DNA from 3 places in the Bradyrhizobium sp. USDA 4473 genome. Region 3 is predicted to be linked to each of the others. Evidence: predicted binding sites of a transcription regulator. Region 3 holds the regulator's gene; each other region holds the start of a gene.
What was found. Region 3 encodes LexA, which represses DNA repair genes until DNA is damaged. Its sites were predicted from a motif close to TGTTCNNNNTGTGTTCNG; they were not measured.
Positions count from the first base shown of each region.

Region 1: a site for LexA is predicted at 1,215-1,232, ahead of ACVW17_RS04605 (ATP-dependent Clp protease adaptor ClpS). Genes of this name have one in related genera too.
Region 2: a site for LexA is predicted at 1,517-1,534, ahead of recA (recombinase RecA). Genes of this name have one in related genera too.

Region 1 covers NZ_JBSSGE010000001.1:991,900-995,173, reverse strand. Annotated here, with positions in the region: gene ACVW17_RS04605 (ATP-dependent Clp protease adaptor ClpS) at 1-1,186, opposite strand, end outside; gene ACVW17_RS04600 (mechanosensitive ion channel family protein) at 1,516-3,274, shown strand, end outside.
Region 2 covers NZ_JBSSGE010000001.1:4,761,641-4,764,914, forward strand. Annotated here, with positions in the region: gene ACVW17_RS22150 (hypothetical protein) at 1-186, shown strand, start outside; gene ACVW17_RS22155 (hypothetical protein) at 286-516, shown strand; gene ACVW17_RS22160 (hypothetical protein) at 572-778, opposite strand; gene recA (recombinase RecA) at 1,639-2,727, shown strand; gene ACVW17_RS22170 (hypothetical protein) at 2,983-3,225, shown strand; gene ACVW17_RS22175 (acyl-CoA thioesterase) at 3,263-3,274, opposite strand, start outside.
Region 3 covers NZ_JBSSGE010000001.1:5,592,642-5,595,915, forward strand. Annotated here, with positions in the region: gene ACVW17_RS26385 (ComEC/Rec2 family competence protein) at 1-409, shown strand, start outside; gene ACVW17_RS26390 (hypothetical protein) at 406-633, opposite strand; gene ACVW17_RS26395 (hypothetical protein) at 791-1,219, opposite strand; gene lexA (transcriptional repressor LexA) at 1,496-2,200, opposite strand; gene ACVW17_RS26405 (molybdopterin molybdotransferase MoeA) at 2,444-3,274, opposite strand, start outside.

The DNA.
Region 1 (3,274 bases), 4.6 Mb from region 3:
CCTGCTCGGCGGTGATGATCAGCGTGGTGTGGTTTGGCAGGTTGGTGGCGAGATAGCGGATGGTGTGGGTCTTGCCGGTGCCGGGCGGCCCGTACAGCAGGATGCCCTTGCGGGTCGACTGCCCGAGCTTGCGCAGCCGGTCGCGGCTTTCGACGAAATCGAGCACGTTGCGGTCGAGCAGCCGCAGCGTCCGGTCCGGCAGGATCACGTCGCCGCGCGCGACCGTCGGCAGCCGATGCACGGTCAAGCCTTGCGAACGTCCGCGATAATTGGCGCCATCCTCCAGCGACAGGATCTTGCCGCGATAGGAGCGTGCCGCGTGCACGGCCGTTTCCAGCTCGGCGAACGTGCGCTGCACGAAAGCGTTGCCGGCCGCACCGGCGGGCAACGCAAGCTCGATCCGCAGCGACGGCTCGTGATTATATTCGCGATAGAATGTCAGCAGCACAGCGTAGCGCAGTTCACCGGTTCGACACAGCCATAGTCCATTGGCAAGGCACTTCACCGGCTCGGCCTCGCCGATATCGACGTCGCGATATTGTGGCGGCGCGATCGCTGGTGCATGCCGGCCGGCCTTCATCAGCGCCGCGAAGTCGAGCGTCTCGTAGCGATATTCTTCATGGATGCCGAAAAAGTGGATTGGATCGGTGAACAGCTTGTCGATCGCGACCTGAACGTCGGCGCGCATATGGCCCGGAAACTGTCGCGCCCGTGTCACGATCAGGTTGCGCGGCACGCCGGCGAAATGCCAGTCGAGCGCGACGTAAGCGGATCGAAACGTCTCGCCCGGCAGTTCTTCCGAGCTGCGGCGTGCCGCGAGCAGGCAATCGCTGCACAGCGATGCGGTCGTCGTACCGGGGATCAAAATCTCCGTCACGGCCCTTGGCGCTTCGCAGAGATCGCAGGGGCGGCTGGCGTCGGCGGATTCGGTGCTGATCATCAACGGCTGGCCGTTGGAGCGGATCAGCCACTTCGCCGAGTTGAAGATGGCCCGTGCGACCGGCCCCGGATATGGCCCGCAGGGAACAGCGCCGTTGGCCTCGATCAAGGCAGCGCAGGCAACGGCTTCCTGCTCGGATTTCCCGAACACCGTACGCAATAAATCCTGCACGAATTCCAGCGGGGTCTCATCGTCGTCATGAATGAAGAGCCGGACCGGACCATCGTCGCTTAACACGTCGTGCATGATCACCTCGAAACGCAATCGGAACCAAAAGAACAAAATAAGAACATCATGGCCGCCGGCCTTCGTCAAGCGAAAGATTCCCCCGCCTCATCCCTGACGTGTGGCGTGATCGGCCGGCTCGGCTCAGCGGAGAAGCGCATTGCATGCGTAAACGCCGCTCAACACCTGTGACGTTTGTGTTGCGGCAAATGCCAAAACATGGCCGCCACAGCGGCAAACTTCCGACACATCATCGGGGCGAAAAGGAGCATCCGACATGGCACGAGCGCGTGAGCTGATTCCTTTCAGGGATGAGCCGTCGCGCAATGACTTTTCATAAGAGGGCCCTCGTGTCGCACACATTTCGTTTTGCGATCCTTCTCGTCCTCGCTTTGTTCGTCTCTCCCGCGCTGGCTCAGCCGGGCGCCAAGCCGGCGCCGCCGCAATCCGGTACCAGTGACAATCTGACGCCGGAGCAGGCGAAGCGCGCGCTCGAGACGCTGCAGGACGACAAGAAGCGCGGCGAGATCATCAACACGCTGCGCGCCATCGCCAATGCCTCGCCGCAGGCTGCTGCCCAGCCGGCGGCTGCGGAGCCGCCGCCCGAGCAGCATTCGCCGATCCCGCTCACCGCTGACAGCCTCGGCGCACAGCTTTTGCTGATGGTGTCCGAGCAGGTCGGCGAGATGTCGCGCGAAGTCGCCGACGTCGCGCGCACGCTGACGCATTTTCCCGCGTTCTATTACTGGTTCGTGCGCACCGCGAACGATCCGGCGGCCTATGGCCTCCTGATCGACATCGCCTGGAAGTTGGCGCTGGTGTTCGGCTGCGCGCTCGTGGCCGAATGGGTGGTGTTCCGCCTGATCAAGCGGCCGGTCGCGTTCCTCGAGGCGCGGCTGCCGCAGACCGCGCGTATGCCGGTGCAGACGCTCGCGAGCGTCGACCCGCCGTCGTCGGTCGCCGACGTCACGCCGGAACCGGAGCTGCATCGGCGCCGGCTCAGCCTGGCACGGGCCTGGCAGTCGCTGGTCCGGCTGCCCTTCGTGCTCGGCCGCCTGCTGCTCGAATTATTGCCGGTGGTGGTATTCGGCGGCACCGCGACCGCGCTGCTCGGCACCGAGATCGGCGATCAGTCGACCACGCGGCTGGTGATCCTCGCCGTCGTCAACGCCTATGTGTTCTCGCGTGTCCTGATCTGCGCGGTGCGCGCGCTGGCAGGGCCGTTCGGCCTGTTCCGGGTCCGTGCCGAGACCGCAGCCTATATCGAGATCTGGGCAAGGCGCATCGTCGCCGTCGGCGTCTCCGGCATCGCCTTTGCCAACGTCGCGCTGCTGCTTGGCCTGCATCGCGCCGGTTATGCCGCGCTGATCCGGCTGGTGATGCTGGTGGTGCACCTCTTCATCGTCGTCATCATCCTGCAATGCCGCCGCCAGGTCGCCGATGTCATCCGCGCGCCGGCCGATCGCACCGGGCTTGCGGCGCGGACGCGCAACCGCCTCGCGGCGCTCTGGCATGTGCTGGCGATCGCGCTCGACCTCGCGCTGTGGGCGGTGTGGGCGCTCAACATCCGCAACGGCTATTCGCTGCTGCTGCAATATTTCGTCGGCACCATCGCGGTGCTGCTGGTCACCCGTCTCGTCACCATGGTGGTGCTGAGCCTGATCGATCGCGGCTTCCGCATCAGCCCCGAGTTGATCCAGCGCTTCCCGGGGCTGGAGACCCGTGCCAACCGCTATCTGCCGCTGCTGCGCAAGGTGGTCACGGCGGTGATCGCCCTGATCGGATTCGTCGCGCTGCTCGAAGTGTGGGGCGTCGATGCCATCGTCTGGTTCTACGGCGGCCAGATCGGCTCGCGTCTGATCTCGGCGCTGGTGACGATCGGCATCGCCGCGCTCGCGGCGGCCGTGATCTGGGAGGTCGCCAACGCACTGATGGACCGGCAGATCGACACGCTGTCGCGCGAGGGGCATTACGCCCGCGCCGCGCGCCTGCGCACCTTCCAGCCGATGCTGCGCACCGCGCTGTTCTGCATGATCGTCGCGGTGGTCGGGCTGACGGCGTTGAGCGAGATCGGCGTCAATGTCGCGCCGCTGCTCGCCGGCGCCGGCA
Region 2 (3,274 bases), 830 kb from region 3:
GACGCGGTCAATCAGAGGGCCTACAAGGACTCGCTCAGCAAGATTCCCGACGCCAAGGGATCGTCCGATCCGTGGGGCGTGGTGCGCAGCGACGCGCCGAAGGCGGCGGCCCATCCTCCCGCCAAGCCGAAGACCAAGACCGGAAGCTCGGCGCAGCCAGGCCCGACCACGCAGCGCAGCCAGTAAGCGCCGTTCGGGCCGGCCTCGACGGTCTGGCACGGACTCGGATTCTCCCGGCACCGCGCCTATATTGGGAGCGTCGTCAGTTGGTCCGGAGTTGCGGCAATGGTGTTTCGTCCGCGCGATCTCGCCAGCCGGATGGCCGCCCGGCGCAAGCCGGATGACGGCTTCCTGCGCGAGACCTTCAGCCTGCCACGCGATCAGGCCCGCCTGCGGGCGCGTGCCTTCCTCAAGCGCTATCCGAAGGCGGCCTATATGAGCGCCGTCGAGAGCTGGCGCGAGCTGCCCGGCGGCGACATCGAGTTCACGATGCGGCGGCTGGCCAGCGCGGACTGACAGTGCCTGGGCGGAGCGGACCGGCACGGCGTCAGCTCGCCCGGCAGATTGCGCCTCACTCCCCGTCGCTGCGGCCGCGGGTCTGTTCGCGCCCGAGGTTGTTCAGCTCGCGATCGATCCGCAGCTGCACGCGGCGGACCGCCAGCAAGTCGAGTTTCGCCTCGGTCTTGCCTGTGAAGACCCGGTCCCCGATCTGGAAGCGCCATGTCCAGACCCCGGCTATCAGCTGGGTGATGGTGAATTCGATGCCCCTGTGGATCATCTGGAACAATCCCGCGAATCAAAGGCAATCATCGATACTTAAAACCATAGGTTGTATTAATCTCTAACAATCGTCAAACGTTAATATGAGATAAAATGCCCGTCCGGGCGGCGTCGCAGACCCTGCGGGCGGACCGATCCGTCGGCTGGACGGTGTCGCCGCTGCGCAGCGCCCCGGCTGCATTGCCGGGCAGGCCAACGTTACGAACACTGGCGCAAGCTGAGTCTTCCGCGAAGGCTACGTAGTTTTTTTGGGCGTCAGGAGGGGTACCAAGGTAGTATGCAGATTGTGCCAGACCATGGTCGGCGCGTGTATAACATCTTGATGGTGCAACTATTTTTCGGACGTGCTTGGGTGGCATGCCATCCGGAACTTTGTTCTTGCCCGGAGAACTACGGATCGCGGCGGGGCAGGAGTCCGACGACTAGCTACGGCCGGTGCGCAGGTTGTGACACGGGGGCGATGGCCACGAAAGGCGCTGGGCCGAAAGAGGCCGGACAATGTCTGTCAGAGGGAGCCGCCGCGTGCGGAGGCGCGATCTCGCGATCGCTTTCACGGCCAGAACAGATGGCGTCCCATGGAAAATGATGGGGCCAGAACATTTACTCTATCGCCTCAGTAGTCCTACCGAGAACATCAACCAAGCCTCGGTTTCCGTTCGCTTAATCCGCGCCAGGACACTTCGGAAATCAACCCCGGAGACAGTGCCTTGACGGCATCCGGCGTTTACGCGTCCGAAAGAACATATTGCGAACATAGAACAAACGTGGTACGAGGTTTCCTATCAACAACGCATTCCATTCGACCTCATCGCCCGTTTGTCCCGCTAGCGAATCCCCGCCATAAGGAGCACATCCCAAATGTCCGCCACCGCACTGCGTATCGTCGAAGGATCCTCCATGGACAAGTCCAAGGCCCTCTCAGCCGCGCTCTCCCAGATCGAGCGTCAGTTCGGCAAGGGCTCGGTGATGAAGCTCGGCAAGAACGACCGCTCGATGGATGTCGAGACGGTGTCCTCGGGGTCGCTCGGGCTCGATATCGCGCTTGGCGTCGGCGGCCTGCCGAAGGGGCGCATCGTCGAGATCTACGGGCCGGAATCCTCAGGGAAAACCACGCTGGCGCTGCACACGGTGGCGGAAGGCCAGAAGAAGGGCGGCATCTGCGCCTTCATTGACGCCGAACATGCGCTCGATCCGGTCTATGCGCGCAAGCTCGGCGTCAACATCGACGAGCTCCTGATCTCGCAGCCGGACACCGGCGAGCAGGCGCTGGAAATCTGCGACACGCTGGTGCGCTCCGGTGCGGTCGACGTGCTGGTGGTCGATTCAGTCGCGGCGCTGGTGCCGAAGGCCGAGCTCGAGGGTGAGATGGGCGACGCGCTGCCCGGCCTGCAGGCCCGCCTGATGAGCCAGGCGCTGCGCAAGCTCACCGCCTCGATCAACAAGTCGAACACGATGGTGATCTTCATCAACCAGATCCGCATGAAGATCGGCGTGATGTACGGTTCGCCCGAAACCACCACCGGCGGCAACGCGCTGAAGTTCTATGCCTCGGTCCGCCTCGACATCCGCCGCATCGGCGCGATCAAGGAGCGTGACGAGGTGGTCGGCAACACCACCCGCGTCAAGGTGGTGAAGAACAAGCTGGCGCCGCCCTTCAAGCAGGTCGAGTTCGACATCATGTACGGCGAGGGCGTCTCCAAGATGGGCGAGATCCTCGACCTCGGCGTCAAGGCCGGCCTCGTCGAGAAATCGGGTGCCTGGTTCTCCTATGACAGCCAGCGGCTCGGCCAGGGACGCGAGAATTCGAAGGCGTTCCTGCGCGCCAACCCCGATATCACCACCAAGATCGAAGCCGCGATCCGGCAGAATTCCGGCCTGATCTCCGAGCAGATCCTCGCCGGCACACCGGAGCGCGACGCCGACGGCGAGGAGCCGACGGAGGAGTAAGCTTTAAAGCTCCAAGATTTCGCTGCAAGCGGGCGCTGAGGACGTTGAGTTGCCGACGTCTTCGGCGCCTGTTTGGTTTTGGTGCCAGTGTTCAGTGAGTTGGATCGATGAAGCGTCTGATCTTCCATCCGGGCTCGATCTGAACCGCGCAGGTCTCGGCGAGACCAAGCCGGGTGTGCTTTCGAGTGAGCTGTACAGGGAACGCGGCGTGTTCGATTTTCAAGAAGCAGACCTGATGCTGGATGGACTCGCCTATTGTCGATCGCCGGTCCTCGCTGGATTCCGGCAGAGATCCAAGGAGCGGATGATTGGAAGGCCCACCGAGAAAGATCGCTGCACAGCCGGCTGTCGGTGACCGATTTCGGCCAGGAAGTGCTGGATGGCGAGCTGGACTTCAGCCAGTACAACTCGATCCATCGCTGGTGGGGTGGCACGGAGTTGACCAACGACCGGCTGTGGCGCTGGGACGCGAAGAGCCGCGCCTTGGTCACGCCGTAGGCTTGATCCGCGCGGCGCCGGCAGGCGTCACTCGTCCCTACGCCAGCGC
Region 3 (3,274 bases):
GCGGACCGCCACTGATGCATCGCTCGGCGAGGGCGTCTCCTGCGATCCGAGCGGCTGCGTGGTCCAGGGGCCCGGCGGCGCCTTCGTCGCGCTGGCCAGCCGGCCGGAGGCGCTGGTGGATGATTGCGAGCGCGCGGCGCTGATCGTCACCGCCCGGCCGGCGCCGCGGGGCTGCGCGGCCTCGGTGGTCGACGCCGAGCGGCTGCGGCGTCACGGCGCGCTGGTGCTGCGGCGGACCAGTGACGGCTACGCCATCGATGCGGTCAAGCCCGGCGGGATCGACCGGCCATGGTCGCCTGCGGTTCCCGGCGACGGCGAGGCCGAGGCGACGCTCCGCGCCCCCGCCACCGCGCCACGGCCGGCCGTCGACGCCACGCCGGGGGAGAGCGATCTGCAGGGTGAGGATTAGCCGGGGTCTGGCGAGGGACCGGCCGGCAATTCGAACAGGCCGAGATGGTATTCGTCGGAATCGGGGCCGGCGTCGGGCTTCTTGACGAGGGTGAAGGACGCCTCGGGGAATTGCTGCCAGACCTTCAGGTCGTCAGCCGTCACCGTCAGCCAGCCGAACCGGAACATGTAGCGGCCCGGCTCCGTGACGCGTCCAGCCTTTTGCCATGTGACCTTTTCGACCACCGAGCAGGTTTCCGTAAGTGCACGTCCTCTGCGCCTGATGATGCGCCAAGGCGGCCGCCGACGGAAATCTCCTGCCGCGCCCCGGAACCCGACGTCCGGGGTCGCTCGAAATCGTTTCGGTCACTCGCCGCCGGGTCATCCTGCGGCGACGATGCGTTCAACCCAAAAACAGCGACGCAAATGCGGAGGGCCGCCGCTCCACAACCTTCGGCTTCTGCGCGACCGGCGGATGCAGTGCCGGCAATTGCAGCACGCTGACGCGCTGTCCCTCGACGAGCTGGGTCACCAGCACATGGCTGCCGTCGGGGAATTCGACCGCATCATGATGGCGATCCGGCACGTCGGGCTCGACTTCGTTGAACACGCCGACGCGGAAATTCAGCGTCTTGGTCCAGATCCAGCGGCTGTCGTAGCGAACGTTCTCGGCGAAAGCGAGCTCGGTGCCCGGCAGCATGCAGACCGCGACAGTCGGATCGTTCTCCGACGCAAAGCCGCGGGTCGACGTGCCGCGGAAGGTCGTGGTGATCAGCGTCTCTCCGACAATGGCGGGGCGCGATGCCACGGCGTGCAGACTATAGTCACACATCGGATGGCTCCTCAAATGGAGGTAGCGACCCGTGCCTCTCCTTGAGGCATAGGGCCTCTACCAGAGTGGACGATAGCGAACGAGTGTCAGCTCGTTTCTGGGCGATTGTACGACTCGCCCGAGACCGCCTCAATCACAAACACGCGACACTGCGTGAGAGGTATCGGAGCGCATCGAGCAGGCCGCATGCCGCGCTATCTTCCAAGGAACGATCCGATCTGTCGCTCGTTCCTCGCCGCCGCAAGTATTTGCCTCGCCGCCGCAACTATTTGCAATTCAGTACTTGCGATAGAGCCCGATCAGCTTGCCCTGGATGCGGACCCGGTTCGGCGGCAGGATGCGCACTTCATAGGCGGTGTTGGCCGGCTCCAGCGCGATCGAAGCGCCGCGGCGGCGGAAGCGCTTCAGGGTCGCTTCCTCCTCGTCGATCAGCGCCACCACGATGTCGCCGGTGTTGGCGACGTCGTTGCGCTGGATCAGCGCCATGTCGCCGTCGAGAATGCCGGCATCGACCATCGAGTCGCCGCGCACCTCCAGCGCATAATGCTCGCCGGAGCCGAGCATGTCGGGCGGCACGCTGATGGTGTGGCTGCGGGTCTGCAGCGCCTCGATCGGCGTACCGGCAGCGATCCGGCCCATGACCGGGACCGCGACCGGTCGATTGCCGTCATCCTCGGCGATCGGCGGTGTAGAGGTGCGCTTGCCGAGGGTGCCTTCGATGACGCTCGGGGTGAAGCCGCGTCGGCCGTTGCCGCCGCCGGCCGACAGCTCGGGCAGCTTGATGACTTCGATGGCGCGGGCGCGGTTGGGCAGGCGGCGGATGAAGCCGCGCTCCTCCAGCGCAGTGATCAGGCGGTGGATACCGGACTTCGAGCGCAGGTCGAGCGCATCCTTCATCTCGTCGAAGGAGGGCGGGACGCCGGCCTCTTTCAGACGTTCATTGATGAAACGCAGAAGTTCGTACTGTTTGCGCGTGAGCATCTCGAGTATTCCCCCGGTTGATAGCGTCGTTCGATTCCGAGACTCTTCGGTGGGATCTGCAGACCGGGCCTGACCAAGGGAGCATGGTGCTTGCTGCAAGCGCTCCTGGGCGGCCTCCCGATTGTAGACACCAGTACTCGAAACAAATCATGAACGGACACTATATGTTCGATATGTGTTCCGCAACCACTTAATTTCCGGTGAACACGCCCGGCGGCGCACAATCGCCGCGGTGAGAAAACCCTATTCGGGCAGCATCAGGATCTCGCATTCGCTGCCGGCGACGGCGGCCGGCGCAAACGGCGGACGCACGAGAAGTGCCCGTGCCGCAGCGAGATTCCCGAGCAGCGAAGAATCCTGCTGCATCACGGGCGTTGCGATCAGCGTGCCGTCGTCGCGCGTCTCGAGACGCGCGCGCAGATAGTCCTCGCGCTGGTCGTTGGCAGCGAGGTCGCGGCCGAGCAAAGCGGTCGCGCGGCGATGATGAATCGCTTTTCGGCCGCTCAGCGCCCGAATCAACGGCACCAGAAACAGGAAGGCGCAGACATAGGACGACACCGGATTGCCGGGCAGGCCGATCACCCGCATCGCCCCGAGCCGGCCATGCATCATCGGCTTGCCGGGCCGCATCGCGATCCGCCAGAACGCCATCGCGACGCCCTCGGCCTCCAGCGACCGCTTGACCAGGTCGTGGTCACCGACCGAGGCGCCGCCGGTCGTGATCAGGATGTCGGCTCCGGTGTCGCGGGCCCGGCGGATGCCGGCCGTGGTGGCCTCAACCGTATCGGCGGCAATCCCGAGATCGATGGTCTCGGCGCCTTCGGCACGCGCCAGCGCCCGCAGCGCATAGCCGTTGGAATAGACGATCTGGCCGGGTCCGGGCTGCGAGCCCGGCATCACCAGCTCGTCGCCGGTCGCCAGCACCGCGACCTTCGGCCGGCGATGCACGGCGACTTCCGGATGGTTCATGGCGGCGGCCAGCGACAGCGCGCGGTCGGAGAGGCGGCTGCCGGCGGCGAGCAGAACGTCACCCTCGCGGAAGTCGACACCGGCGGGGCGGATGTGCCGTCCAAC